4 regions of the Streptomyces sp. NPDC002754 genome follow, and region 4 is predicted to be linked to each of the others. Evidence: riboswitches for the same ligand, from Rfam matches in the RefSeq annotation. Region 4 holds a riboswitch; each other region holds the start of a gene.
The links. A riboswitch is a leader RNA that binds a small molecule or an ion and turns the genes downstream of it on or off. The one in region 4 is predicted to bind cyclic di-AMP.
Positions count from the first base shown of each region.

Region 1 (3,513 bases), on a different contig from region 4:
GGTCCTCGACGGAGACGAGCGGGTACGCGGAGACGAGCTCCTCGTAGTACTCCGTCATCTCGGCGGCGGAGCGCTCCTTGCCCTCGAACTGGTACTTGCCGTCCTTGTAGAACTCGGAGGCGGCGACGTCGAGCGCGAGGGCGATCTGCTGGCCGGGAACGTAGCCGGCCTCCTTGATGGCCTCGAGGATCAGGTCGAGGGCCTCACGGTTCGAGCCCAGGTTCGGGGCGAAGCCGCCCTCGTCGCCCAGGCCCGTGGCCAGGCCCTTGCTCTTCAGGACCTTCTTCAGCGTGTGGTAGACCTCGGCGCCCCAGCGCAGGGCCTCGGAGAAGGACTCCGCGCCGATCGGGGCGATCATGAACTCCTGGATGTCGACGTTGGAGTCCGCGTGGGATCCACCGTTCAGGATGTTCATCATCGGCACCGGGAGAAGGTGCGCGTTCGGGCCGCCCAGGTAGCGGAAGAGCGGCAGGTCCGACGCCTCGGACGCGGCGTGCGCGACGGCGAGGGAGACGCCGAGGATGGCGTTGGCGCCGAGCGAGCCCTTGTTGTCGGTGGCGTCCAGGTCGAACATCGCCTGGTCGATCAGGCGCTGCTCGGTGGCGTCGTAGCCGACGAGCTCCGGGCCGATCTGCTCGATGACGGCGAGGACGGCCTTCTCGACGCCCTTGCCCTGGTAACGGTTGGGGTCACCGTCGCGGAGTTCGATGGCCTCGAAGGCACCGGTGGAGGCACCCGACGGGACGGCCGCACGGCCGGTGCTCCCGTCGTCGAGGCCGACCTCGACCTCGACCGTGGGATTGCCTCGGGAGTCCAGGATTTCCCGGGCTACGACGACGTCGATGGACGGCACGAGCATCTCCTTCTGGGATGTGACGAAGCTTTGCGGGCACCGTCGGACAACGGGTCCCGCATCCCCGAGCGTAACCGGCCCGAGGGCATCGGCCATCCGAACGCCCGTCTTGTGGACAACGCCGTTAGCGAAATGTTCCTTAACGGAACAAAAACAGCGACCTCCCTCCCGGCTGCGCCGGGAGGGAGGTCGCCGAAGTGAGCGGCCCGTGGGGACGGGGTGCGGCGGGGCTCGGCGTCCGCCGATGCCGAGCCCGTACCTGGTGGCCCTGTGCGGGCCTGGTGGCCCCTGCGCGGGGCCGGACGGTCTTAGCTGAGGTGCAGCTGCTGACCCGGGTAGATCAGGTCCGCGTCCTTGACGATGTCCTTGTTCTTCTCGAACAGCTTCTGCCAGTTCGAGTCGTGCGCCTCGGCGATCTTGCTGAGGGTGTCGCCGGTCTTCACCTTGTACTCGCCGTCACCCTTCTCGACCTTGTTACCGGTCGGGGTGGTGACGGTGTCCTGCTTCGGAGCCGCCTGCTTCGGGGCCTCCTGCTTGGGGGCCGCCTGCTTCGGGGCCTCCTGCTTCGGCTGCTCGCGCTGCTCGGAGCGGTCGGCACGCTGCTGCGTGCTCTGGGTGTCCTGCTGCTGCGAGGACGAGTCGTCCGCGCCACCCTCGTTCGGGGTGGAGGACAGGCCCGAGCCGCAGTTCGGCCAGGCACCGTTGCCCTGCGAGGCGAGAACCTTCTCGCCGACGGCTATCTGCTGCGCCTTGGAGGCCTGGTCGGCGGTGGAGGCGTACTGCGAGCCGCCGTAGGCGGACCAGGTGGAGGACGAGAACTGCAGGCCACCGTAGAAACCGTTGCCGGTGTTGGTGGACCAGTTGCCGCCGGACTCGCACTGCGCGACCTGGTCCCACTCGGACGTGGTCGCGGCGGAGGCCGAACCGGCACCCATCAGCGGCACGGCGACGGCGGCAGCGGCGACTCCGCCGAGCGTGGCGACGCGAACGGCCTTGGAGGGGCGGCGGTGCTTGTTGTTGCCGGAAAACAGCATGGAGATATCTCCTCACCGACGCCTGCGAGGTGAGCTGTCGGGTTCGGACCAGTGAGTGTCCGGCAGACGCATCCTTGTGCGCTGCTTAACCCCAAGCCCGTCCGGTCTCCCGGAAGGGCGGCTTACCTGGGTCCCCCGCTCCTGCCTACGGCGCTTACGCGTCGACTGTTCCCGTACGGACGTTGGCAGGATTCGGCGTGACGTCCATCGGGGCCCGCTGAAGCGAGCGGTCACGAACGTAAGCGGTCGATCCGTCCGATTTCAAAGTCGATCAGGGGCTTTGAGACCCATGTCTCACTCGATCGACATCGGACAAAGCCCCCTCAAACGGCCCGAACTCCCGCTACCTTTTGCCCGATCCGTCCCCAAGATCCAGGCTCTGACCAGGAAGGATGAGGTCTGGGTCGGTACCTACCGTCTCCTTGTTCCGCTCGTAGAGCGCGTCCCATCCGCCGTGCACGTCCTGAGCCTTCGCGATGTCCCAGAGGTTGTCGCCGGCGTGCACCTCGTACGTGTCGTCGCCGCGCTTCTCGTCACGCGAGGCGTGACGCCCCTCTCCCGTACGGGAGTCGGAACCGTCGTCACCGGCACGGTCTCCGCGGTGGCGGCCCGCCGTGGCGTCGTCCGACGCGGCACCGTCACCGTCACCGGAGGGGGAGGCGGACGGCGAGGCCGTTTCGGAGGAGGAGGAGGCCGTGTCGTCGCCGTCAGAAGGTGCGTGGGACTTGTCACTTGAGGGGGACGGGGAGCCCTCGGCGCTGCTACCGGAGGTATCGCGCGAGGGGTCGGCCGACGGCTCGTCCGACGCGTCGGAACCCTCACCGCCGTCGTGACCCTTGTCTCCCGAATCGGCTGAATCGGTGGAGCCCGCCTTGTCGGCGTCGTCGTCCGACTTGTTGTCGGCATCGGTGTCCGACGGCTCGGACGCGGAATCGGATGCCGACTCGGACGGCTGCGGCGACGCGGAGACGCCCGGATCGACCTCCGCCGAGTCGTCGCCCTTGGTGAGGTCCGCGGTGAGCGAGCACATCGGCCAGGCACTCACACCCTTGGCGTCAAGAACCTTCTCGGCGACGGCTATCTGCTGCGAGCGGCTGGCCTGGTCGGCACGCGGGGCGTAGTCGAGCCCCCCGTACTGCTCCCATCTCTCCTGCGTGAACTGGAGGCCGCCGTAGTAGCCGTTACCGGCATCCAGGCTCCACTGCCCACCGCTCTCGCACTCGGCGAGCTTGTCCCACGCCTGCGTGGTCGCGGCGCTCGCGCCGCTCGCGGCGAACAGCGGGATCGCGATGGCGCTGCCGGCGACTCCGGCGGCGACGACGAGAGCAGGGGCCTGGCGGGGGCGACGGTGTCGACCGTTCCCGGAGAGCATGCGGTTGCCTTTCGCGAGACTGATGCTGCTACGCGCGACGGGTGGTGCAAGTGGTGCGGGTTGTGCATGTGTCGCGATGATCCGTGAACGTAGCTGCACTCGAACGCCTGTCACAAGTCGATGCAGCGAAGATCACGTGAATGTCACATTGCTGACGGCCCGTCAGTTCCGGCGGGGTTCTGACGCGTCGTGAACTCCACCGGGAGCGTGCGCAGTCCACGCATGATGAGCCCGCCACGCCACCGCAAATCGTC
Region 1 covers NZ_JBSFVM010000033.1:73,757-77,269, forward strand. Annotated here, with positions in the region: gene eno (phosphopyruvate hydratase) at 1-853, opposite strand, end outside; gene ACWD2L_RS35805 (transglycosylase family protein) at 1,162-1,887, opposite strand; cyclic di-AMP (ydaO/yuaA leader) riboswitch at 1,892-2,050, opposite strand; gene ACWD2L_RS35810 (transglycosylase family protein) at 2,231-3,259, opposite strand; gene ACWD2L_RS35815 (cytochrome P450 family protein) at 3,403-3,513, opposite strand, start outside.
Region 1: linked by a shared signal. The riboswitch ahead of ACWD2L_RS35805 (transglycosylase family protein) and the one ahead of ACWD2L_RS17655 (M23 family metallopeptidase) in region 4 are both predicted to bind cyclic di-AMP.

Region 2 (3,513 bases), on a different contig from region 4:
GGCGATCTCGGCGTCGTGCGCCTGCGCGACCTCGTCGAGGGCGGCGAGCACCTTCTGCCCGCGCTCGGTCTCCAGGTGCTTGCCCGCACCGGCGGCCCGCGCGCTGTCGACCTTGACGCCCGCCCGGTACTTGCCGGTCAGGAAGCCGGCCGCGAGTGCGTAGTACGGCACGGCCCCGAGGCCCGCGCGCGCGGCGACGTCCTGCAGCTCACCCTCGTACGTGTCGCGCGAGACTAGGTTGTAGTGCGGCTGGAGCGCGACGTAACGGGCGAGGCCCTCGCGGTCGGAGAGGTCGAGGGAGTCCTGGAGGCGCTGCGCGGAGATGTTCGACGCGGCGATGTGGCGTACCTTGCCCGCCTTCACCAGTTCGTCAAGGGCGCCGATGATCTCCTCGACCGGCACCTCGGGGTCGTCGTAGTGCGTGTAGTACAGGTCGATGTGGTCGGTGCCGAGGCGCTTCAGGGAGGCGTCGGCCGCGGCCTTGATGTTGGCCGCGGACAGGCCCTGGAACTCCGGGTGGTGGCCGCCCTTGGTGGCGATGACGACGTCGTCGCGGCGGCCGCGCGAGGCCAGCCACTTGCCGATGACGGTCTCCGACTCACCGCCCCGGTTGCCGTCCACCCACGCCGAGTACACATCGGCGGTGTCGATGAAGTTGCCGCCCGCGGCGACGTACGCGTCGAGCACCTCGAAGGACGTGGCCTCGTCGGCGGTCCAGCCGAACACGTTGCCACCCAGGGACAGCGGGAAGACCTCGAGGTCGGAGGTGCCGAGCTTGCGCAGAGAAGGAGAGGAAGTCATGCCCCGACTCAACACCCGTACGGAATACGGTATTCCGCGACCGCGCCGAAAATCGCCTCAAGAGACCCAGGAATGGGCAAACCGGCAGCCCTGACGTCGGGGGGTGAGCGCCAGGACCGCCGGAGTTCACGTGTTCAGGGCGTGAGGCCCTTTTCGCGCAGCCACGACGCCGGGTCGACGCCGGTGGACTGCCCGCCGGGGTGGACCTCCAGGTGGAGGTGCGGCCCGGTGACATTGCCCGTGGCGCCCACGCGGCCGATGACATCGCCGGTGCTGACCTTCTGGCCCGCGCTGACATTGAGCGAGGACTGGTGGCAGAACCACAGCTCGGTGCCGTCGTCGAGGGTGAGCACCGTGCGGTATCCGTACGCGCCCGCCCAGCCGGCCTCCGTGACCGTGCCGGAGTGGATGGCGCGGATCGGCGTACCGGTGGAGGCGGCGAAGTCGAGGCCCGTGTGGTACCCGGAGGACCACATGGAGCCGGGCTGGCCGAAGGTGCCGGAGAGCGTGTACGAGGCGACCGGGAGCTTGAAGCTCTTGGCCAGCTTGGCGAGGCGCTCGGCCTCGGCCTTGCGGCGGGCCTCCGCCTCGGCCTTCTTCTTCTCGGCGAGCTCCTTGGCCTTGGCCGCGTCCTGCTTGGCCGCGGCCTCGACGGCCGCCTGCTTCGCGGCGGCCTCCTCCGCGGCCTGCTTCGCGGTGGCGTCGGCCGCGTCCTGCTGCGTCTCGGCCTGCTGCATGATGCGGGCCCGCAGCGCCTCGCCCGCGCCGGTCTGCCCGTCGGCGGCCTCGGCCTGGGTGATACCGGCGCCGCTCAGCGGGGAGGCCGTGGCGCCGGAGTCGGAATCGGAGTCCGAGCCGTCGGACATCAACGAGCCCACGCCCGGCAGCGACTTGGCCGCGGGCAGCGAGTCCTTGACCGCCGACAGGTCGGGCATGGATATGTGGACCGCGGGCTTGCCGCCCTGTGCGGTGGCGATGCCGCCCGCACCGACGGCGGCGACCACGCCGACGCCGAGAACAGTGGAGCTACGAGCGAATCCACCACGGCGGCGGGCTGTGCGATGCCTGCCGCGGACGGGGGAGACGGACTCCTCGGTGGGATTCCACTCCTCCCAGGTCTCCTGCTCGACGCCGAAGTCGTCTTCGGGTCCGTAGAAGAAGTCTGGGGCAGGCCGGTTCGACGCCACGGGGGCGCTCTCCTTTCCTTCCTTCTCGCCTACCGGGTTAGCTGACGGGTTCGGAGCAGGAAGGTCTCCTACCGACATCGCGAGCTTCAACGATGTCCGATTCACCCCAAGTTGATGGTTCCCCGGTTCCCTTGCGGGATTAAGCGTGTGCGCACGGAGCTGTCTCTTGTGACGGCTGGGACGACCGCGCTGCGTTATCGAACGTTAATAGACAGCAGACAATAATTCCAAGCGCTTCCCACTGATCGTTCACGACTCTGGCCAGGACTTATCGGGACACGAGCGGGCGGATCGGGGCGAGTTGGCAGAGCCTCGCAAACGTCCGCGCAAGTGATGGTGCGTCAATTGTTATGCGGAGCGGCGCCGTTCGACTACGGTCGGCTACCACAGGTAACAACGATCAAGAAACTCGGGCCCGCCCAACAGCCCCGCCCCTCAGCCCCGCCGCACGGCGAGCAGCGCCATGTCGTCCTTCGTCCCGCCGCCGGTATGCGCGCGCACCTCCACGGCGAGGGCCGCGAGGAGTTCATCGGGTCCGGGGAAGACGCGTCCGGAGAGCCGGGCCGCCGGATCGTAGAAGCGGCCGCTCGGGTCGCGCGCCTCGGAGAGCCCGTCGGTGTAGAGCAACAGCGTGGCCGCGGACGGGAACGCCGCCTCGACGGCCCGGTCGGGCCAGCTGCCGAGTTCGCTCATGCCGAGCGGCAGCGCCGCCTGGCACGGGTCGAGTGCGCGTACGGTGCCGTCGCCGAGCAGCAGCAGCGGGCTGGGGTGACCGCGGTTGAGGACGCGGACGAGTTCGACGCCGTGCGGGATCTCGACGAGCACGGCCGTGGTGAAGCCCTCGAAGTCGTCGATGCCGCTGCGCCGGGTGCCCTCGCGGGCCAGCGCCCGCTCCAGGCGCTGGGCGACGGCCTCCAGGGAGCCCTCCTGCTCGGCGGCCTCCCGGAACGCGCCGATGACGACGGCGACCGCGGCGACCGCGCCCATGCCCTTGCCGCGTACGTCGCCGACGATGATCCGGATGCCGTGCGGAGTGTCCTGGACCGCGTACAGGTCACCGCCGATGAACGCGCCGGCCTGCGCCGCCTCGTAGCGCGCCGCGATCACGAAGCCGCCGAGCCGCTGGGGCGGCCGGGGCAGCACCGCGAGCTGCGCGGCCTGGGCGATCTCGCGGGCGGAGGCCAGCTGCTCGTAACCGCGGTACACGATCCGGTTGATCACACAGGCCAGGACGCAGACGGTGGCCACGGTCACGACCTCGGTGACGAACACGGAGTCGAGGTTCTCCGTGAAGCGCAGGTGCACGGCGGTGATCGCAACGATCGACACGACGCCCGTCAGGATCGTCGCGCCGAGCGAGAAGAACGGGGCGGCGACCAGTGGCGCCGCGCTGAACAAAGGGGCGCCGGGAAAGCCCTTGGGGGTGACGTACTCGTAGATCGCACCGCCGATGATGAGCAGCAGGGGCAGCAGCCGCAGGAAGAGGCGGGTGCTCACGGTGTCGGAGCCGTGCCGCCTCCGTCTC
Region 2 covers NZ_JBSFVM010000026.1:73,854-77,366, reverse strand. Annotated here, with positions in the region: gene ACWD2L_RS32825 (aldo/keto reductase) at 1-801, opposite strand, end outside; gene ACWD2L_RS32820 (M23 family metallopeptidase) at 936-1,988, opposite strand; cyclic di-AMP (ydaO/yuaA leader) riboswitch at 2,000-2,144, opposite strand; gene ACWD2L_RS32815 (PP2C family protein-serine/threonine phosphatase) at 2,424-3,513, opposite strand, start outside.
Region 2: linked by a shared signal. The riboswitch ahead of ACWD2L_RS32820 (M23 family metallopeptidase) and the one ahead of ACWD2L_RS17655 (M23 family metallopeptidase) in region 4 are both predicted to bind cyclic di-AMP.

Region 3 (3,513 bases), on a different contig from region 4:
ACTCGTCGACGAGGACGTGGCGGAAGCGGCGGTGGTAGTGCTCCGCGACGTCGGGGAACGCGCGCAGCAGGTTCACCGTCGTCATGATCAGGTCGTCGAAGTCCAGGGCGTTGGCCTCGCGGAGCCGTCCCTGGTACATCCGGTAGGCCTGGGCGAGGGTCTTCTCGAAGCCGTCGGCCGCCGTGCCCGCGAAGTCCTCCTCGTCGATCAGCTCGTTCTTGAGATTGCTGATCTTGGCGCTGAAGGACTTCGGCGGGAACTTCTTCGGGTCCAGGTCCAGGTCGCGGCAGACGAGCGCCATGAGCCGCTTGCTGTCGGCGGCGTCGTAGATCGAGAAGGAGGACGTGAAGCCCAGCTTCTTGCTCTCGCGGCGCAGGATGCGGACGCAGGCGCTGTGGAACGTGGAGACCCACATGGCGTTCGCGCGCGGGCCCACCAGGGCCTCGACGCGCTCCTTCATCTCGCCCGCGGCCTTGTTCGTGAACGTGATCGCGAGGATCTGGCCGGGGTGTGCTCCGCGCTCGGCGAGCAGGTACGCGATGCGGTGCGTGAGGACGCGGGTCTTGCCGGAACCGGCGCCCGCGACGATGAGCAGCGGGGAGCCGCCGTGCACGACGGCCGCCTGCTGGTTCTCGTTCAGCCCCTCGAGGAGGGAGGCCGAGTCGAGGACCGGGCGGGGGGCGCCGTCCCGGTAGTGCGCGTCCCGCTCCGGGGGCACGCCGAACAGCCCCTCCGGCATCGGCTCCGGGGCCCCGTCGTCGTACTCGGGGTCCGGGGGCGGGGGCGGGGGCTCCGCCGCACTGTTCTGGAGGCCGGTCAGGAAGCTGTCGTCAAAGAGGCTGCTCATCGCTCCACGAGTCTAGGCGGCCCCACTGACAACCCGCGGCCCCCTTCAAAATCCGAGGGAGCCCGGAGGGAAATCCGAGCGGGCCCGGAGGGAAATCCGAGGGGGCCCGGAGCAAGAGATCACGAAAATGTATCGGGCATATCGAACATCAACCTTCACAGCAGCCACACGAGTTGGCTACGGTTCAGCCGGGCAGCCCGTCCCCCCGCCCGCGGATGTCGCGGCGAACGGGCAGCCCCCGCTGAGTTCCGTACGCCGCAAGGCAGGGAACCGGGGACCCAACCGACCTTGGGGTGAATCGGTCAGCCGACCGTAGGGCAGCCTTCCACGTACGACGCCCGAACCCGACAGCTAACCCGGTAGGCGGACGACGGAAGGAGTCGCCTGCCTTGGCGTCGCACCGTAAGCCCCGCAGCCGTTCCCGGATCACCGGCGGCCTTCGCACGACCCCGGCCGTCGGCATCACGACCGCCGCCCTCACCTCCGTGGCCCTGCTCTCGCAGACGGCACAGGCCGCGCCCGCGCAGCCGTCGTCGAAGCCGCGCCTCGAAGAGGTCCAGCAGAAGGTCGACACCCTGTACCGGCAGGCCGAGGTCGCCACCCAGAAGTACAACGGCGCGAAGGAGCGGACCGACTCCAAGAAGACCCAGGTCGACAAGCTCCTCGACGATGTCGCGCAGCGCACCGATGACATGAACACGGCCCGCCAGAAGCTCGGCAGATACGCCGCCGAGCAGTACCGCTCGGGCAGTGTCAGCGACACCGCGACCATGTTCCTCGCGGACGACCCGGAGGACTACTTCTCGCAGCGCCAGCTGATGAACCGGCTCACCAGTGAGCAGAAGAAGTCGATCGACGACTATCAGGGGCAGGCGCGCGAGATCGCCGAGAAGCGCGACGAGGCGCAGTCGAGCCTCCAGGACCTCACCGACTCGCAGGCCGAGCTGAGGTCGACGAAGGAGACCGTCCAGACGAAGCTCTCCGACGCGCGCAAGCTGCTGGCCGAGCTGACCGCCGAGGAGAAGGCGCGGCTCGCCGCGATCGAGAAGGCCAAGGAGGCGGCGGCCCGCAAGAAGGCCGCCGAGTTGGCCGCCAAGCAGAAGGCCGCGGAGGCGGCGAAGCGGAAGGCGGCCGAGGAGGCGAAGGAGCAGGAGCAGTCTTCCGGCTCGTCCTCCGGCTCCTCGGGGTCCTCTTCCGGTTCGTCGGGCTCATCGGACGCCTCCTACGCCACGAAGGCCGCGCAGGCGCTGGCGTTCGCCAAGTCACAGGAGGGCAAGCCGTACGTGTGGGGCGCCACGGGCCCGGACTCGTACGACTGCTCGGGCCTTACGCAGGCGGCGTGGAAGTCCGCGGGGATCTCGCTGCCGCGGACGACCTGGGACCAGGTCGAGATCGGCAAGACGGTGCCGCTCTCCGACATCCAACCCGGTGACCTGGTGTTCTTCTACGACGACATCAGCCACGTGGGCCTCTACATGGGCGACGGCATGATGGTGCACGCGCCGAAGCCGGGTGCGGTCGTGCGCGAGGAGTCGATCTACTACGACGGCACGTCGTCGATCCACAGCGTGGTGCGCCCGGCCTGAGCCCACCACGCCTGTGACTCTGACGATGCCGGTGATCAGGTCCAGAGCACCGCGATGAAGATGTTCGCGACGGTGAGCGCGCCGACCGTCGCGAACAGACCCTTCTCGGCCTTCTCCTCGTCCCGCTTCACGTAGACGATGCCGAGGATCACGATCAGGACCGCGAGCTTCACGCCGATCTTGATGTTGTTGACGGTGGAGCCGTCGGCCTGGTTGAGGCCGACCAGGGCGACGCCGGTCACCAGCATGGTCAGCGCGCCGTGCAGCATCGCCTTGTTGAAGCGGGCCGCGCCCTCCTTCATCGCCGACATCTGCGTGAGGAAGCCGCCGAGCAGCGAGGCGATGCCGATGATGTGCAGACCGACGAAGATGTTGATGAGTACGTCCATGGGGCCGGAGCCTACTTGGGCCCGTTTCGGGCCACTTCGGAGCCCCGACGGTCACCCTCTGTCACCGCCCGTAACAAATGGGCCAGTTGCGAACAATCGGCCACCAACCCGTTACGCCGAGGTTTAGCGTCCTTGCTCAGGTGACCGGCTCCCCACCGCCGCCCGGGCCAGGGGCGGCAGTCGGACACCACCGCCGAGAAAGGTCCGGCGGCGACCCGCTCCCCCTGTGCGGGCCGCCGCCGGACGCGCGACCGGGGGCCGTGCGTTTCGGACGGCCGCCCAGAGGAGGACTTTGTGCCGGCAGCGCACCGCAAGCCCCGACCGCGTTCGCTCAGCGTTGGTAGGGCCCGCACCGCGGCCACCCTCGCCCTGGCATCCGCGGCCACCGTCACCGCCCTCGACGGCGGGGCGGCGCACGCGGAGCCCGAGCTCGGCGCCGCCCAGGTGCGGGCCAAGGTCGACAAGCTGTACCAGGAGGCGGAGGTCGCCACCCAGAAGTACAACGGCGCGAAGGAGAAGGCGGACGGGGCGCGGAAGAAGGTGGACGAGCTCCAGGACGAGGCGTCCCGGCGCACCGAATCGCTCAACTCCCAGCGCGAGAAGATGGGTTCGGTGGCGGCATCCCAGTACCGCACCGGAGGCGTGGACCCTTCGGTCCAGTTGCTCCTCTCCTCCACCCCCGACGCGTACC
Region 3 covers NZ_JBSFVM010000005.1:279,131-282,643, forward strand. Annotated here, with positions in the region: gene pcrA (DNA helicase PcrA) at 1-847, opposite strand, end outside; cyclic di-AMP (ydaO/yuaA leader) riboswitch at 1,091-1,229, shown strand; gene ACWD2L_RS15295 (C40 family peptidase) at 1,237-2,433, shown strand; gene ACWD2L_RS15300 (hypothetical protein) at 2,469-2,822, opposite strand; gene ACWD2L_RS15305 (NlpC/P60 family protein) at 3,117-3,513, shown strand, end outside.
Region 3: linked by a shared signal. The riboswitch ahead of ACWD2L_RS15295 (C40 family peptidase) and the one ahead of ACWD2L_RS17655 (M23 family metallopeptidase) in region 4 are both predicted to bind cyclic di-AMP.

Region 4 (3,513 bases):
GAACCGAAGGGCCTCGACGGCGTCGCGACGATCATGGCGCGGGCCTTCAACGAAGGCACCGACAAGCACTCCGCCGAGGAGTTCGCCGCTGAGCTGGAGCGCTGCGGCGCCACGATGGACGCGCACGCCGACCACCCCGGCGTCCGTGCCTCCCTCGAAGTGCCGGCCTCCCGGCTCGCCAAGGGCCTCACCCTCCTGGCCGACGCCCTGCGCGCCCCTGCCTTCGACGACAGCGAGATCGAGCGCCTCGTCCGCAACCGGCTGGACGAGATCCCGCACGAGAGCGCCAACCCGGCCCGGCGCGCCGCCAAGGAGCTCTCCAAGCAGCTCTTCCCGGCCGACGCGCGCGTGTCGCGCCCGCGCCAGGGCACCGAGGAGACCGTCTCGGCCATCGACGCGGTGGCCGTGCGTGCCTTCTACGACCGGCACGTACGCCCCGCCGCCGCGACGGCCGTCGTCGTGGGTGACCTGACGGGCGTCGACCTGGACGCCCTGCTCGCCGACACGCTCGGCGCCTGGACGGGCGACACCGCGGAGCCGCGCCCCGTGCCGCCGGTCGTCGCCGACGACACCGGCCGCGTGATCATCGTGGACCGCCCCGGCGCTGTGCAGACGCAGTTGCTCATGGGGCGGGTCGGACCGGACAAGCACGACCGTGTGTGGCCCGCGCAGATCCTCGGCACGTACTGCCTGGGCGGCACTCTCACGTCGCGCCTGGACCGCGTACTGCGCGAGGAGAAGGGCTACACCTACGGAGTGCGGTCCTTCGCCCAGGTGCTGCGCTCCGCGCCCGACGGCAGCGGCGCCGCGATGCTCGCCATCAGCGGCTCGGTGGACACGCCGAACACCGGGCCCGCGCTCGACGACCTGTGGAAGGTCCTGCGCACGCTCGCGGCCGAGGGGCTCACGGACGCCGAACGGGACACCGCCGTACAGAACTTGGTGGGTGTGGCCCCACTGAAGTTCGAGACCGCGGGGGCCGTCGCGAGCACCCTCGCCGACCAGGTCGAGCAGCACCTGCCGGACGACTTCCAGGCGCAGGTGTACCGGCAGCTGGCCGCCACGGGCACCGTGGAGGCCACGGCCGCCGTCGTGAGCGCGTTCCCCGCGGACCGCCTGGTGACGATCCTGGTGGGCGACGCCGAGCAGATCGAGGAGCCGGTGAAGGCGCTCGGTATCGGCGAGGTCACTGTGGTCGCGGGCTGAGTTCGTCTCCCGCGGCACGTCCGAAGCCCCGGCGCCGCTCCCGGCAGCCGGGGCTTCGTGGTGTCGGTCACGATCACCCCCAATCACCACACGTTCCCAAATGTCCGTATTGGCGTAGTGGTTGCCTGTCTGCCCTGTGGCGTGCGCTACAAAAGTCGGGTTCTGTTTGTTGATTCAAAGACGCCCCGCTTAGCGTTCCCTCCGGCTGTTCGCCAGACGTACGTCGCGCCCGCGACACCGGACAGTCATCGCCGAGTCCCCGTGGTGCGAGCCAGGGGAGCCGGGGACCCACCGAAGTCCCTGGGGTGAATCGGGCGCTCTTCCCGCAAGGGGAGGGGCCCGTAGGAGACCTTCCTGCTCCGAACCCGTCAGCTAACCCGGTAGGCGAGAAGGAAGGAAAGGACCAGCCACTTCATGGGGTTCACCCGTGCCACCGGGAAGCACCGCCGTCCCAGCCGCCTGACGCGCACCACCGCTCAGTTCGCGGGCGTCGCCGCCATCACCACGACGGGCGTGGTGGGTGGCCTCGCCGCTCCCGCCCTCGCCGCCGACACCGCGACAGCGCCGCACGACGGCCTCACGCAGGCCGTCGCCATCGGCGACTCCCTGGCCGAGCAGATCGACGCGCAGGCCACCGCGCAGCAGAAGGCCGCCGCCAAGGCGAAGGCCGAGGCCGAGGCCAAGAAGAAGGCCGAGGAGGCCAAGCGCAAGGCCGAGGCGGAGGCCAAGAAGCGGGCCGCCGAGAAGGCCGAGAAGGAGCGCGAGGCCAAGGAGCGCGCCGCTCGCGAGGCCGAGCGCAAGCGCCTGAACAGCTTCGTGTCGCCGATCTCCGGCTCGTACGTCTCCACCGCCTACCAGGCCGGCAGCGGACTCTGGTCCTCCGGAAGCCACACCGGCATCGACTTCCACGCCTCCAGCGGCACTTCGGTGCACGCGGTCGGCATGGGCACCGTCGTCGAGGCCGGCTGGGGCGGCGCGTACGGCAACAACGTCGTGATCAAGATGAAGGACGGTACGTACACCCAGTACGGTCACATGTCCTCGATCGGCGTCTCCGTCGGCCAGGACGTCACCCCCGGCGAGCAGATAGGCCTCTCCGGAGCCACCGGCAACGTCACGGGCCCGCACCTCCACTTCGAGGCCCGTACCGGCCCCGACTACGGCTCGGACATCGACCCCGTCGCGTACCTGCGCCAGCACGGTGTGAACGTCTGACCCGCAAGACCCCACGCACGCGAAAGCCCCGGCTCACCGAGCCGGGGCTTTCGCGTGCGTGGGGTCGCGATGTCCAAAAAATATCCCCGGATTCAGTCCCCTCGTCGGAAATTCAAGTCCGGTGGAATAGAGTCACGGGGTAAACGTTCCGGCCGCGTGCCATTCGCGCTTGACCGGGTGTCAATCGACCGCGTATCGCGGGCATCGAGGCGGAGGCCGAGTCATGCGCATTCCCGCACAGTCGGTATGCACAGCGATCCGCGACGACATCGTCGCCGGCGTCTACGAGCGCGGTGGCCGGCTCACCGAGGAACTGCTCGCGCGTCGCTACGGGGTCTCGCGCGTGCCTGTCCGTGAGGCGCTGCGCACCCTGGAGGCGGAGGGGTTCGTCGTCACGCGCAGGCACGCGGGCGCGTGCGTGGCCGAACCCACCGAGCGGGAGGCGGCCGACCTCCTGGAGATCCGCATGCTGCTCGAACCCATGGGCGCCGCCCGCGCCGCGCAGCGCCGCACCGAGGCCCACCTCAAGGTGCTGCGCGGCCTGGTCAGGCTGGGGCAGGAGCGCTCCCGGCGGGGTGAGAGCGAGGATCTGCGCTCTCTCGGCAGCTGGTTCCACGAGACGCTCGCCCAGGCCTCGGGCAGCCCTGGCCTGATCACCCTGCTCACCCAGCTCCGCCACAAGATCGCCTGGATGTACGCCGTGGAGAGCCCGGCCCGGCCGGCCGAGTCCTGGGCCGAGCACGGTGCCATCGTCGACGCCGTGGCGCGGGGCGACGCGGAGCGTGCCCGCGCCCTGACCACCCTGCACGCGGAGCGTGCGGCCGCCGCCCACAGGCTGCGCGTCCCCCGCGCGGGCGGGCGCGTGAGGACTTCGCAACATGCAGTCAACACGGTGGGGCGCCAGGCTTAACAACAGCGCCGTATACAAAGAAGTGCACTATTCGGTGAATGGATTGAACGAGGTGCGGGGAAAATTGGCTGCCTGTTTCTTCCTATTCCCTGTCGCTCAATTCGCTCCGCAATCGTGAACGAAAAAGCCGCGCGTCCCAAAAGGGAACGCGCGGCTCAGCCGTACTGCTTTTGTCTTTGTGT
Region 4 covers NZ_JBSFVM010000007.1:113,093-116,605, forward strand. Annotated here, with positions in the region: gene ACWD2L_RS17650 (M16 family metallopeptidase) at 1-1,206, shown strand, start outside; cyclic di-AMP (ydaO/yuaA leader) riboswitch at 1,446-1,607, shown strand; gene ACWD2L_RS17655 (M23 family metallopeptidase) at 1,621-2,421, shown strand; gene ACWD2L_RS17660 (GntR family transcriptional regulator) at 2,645-3,331, shown strand; gene ACWD2L_RS17665 (HPr family phosphocarrier protein) at 3,513-3,513, opposite strand, start outside.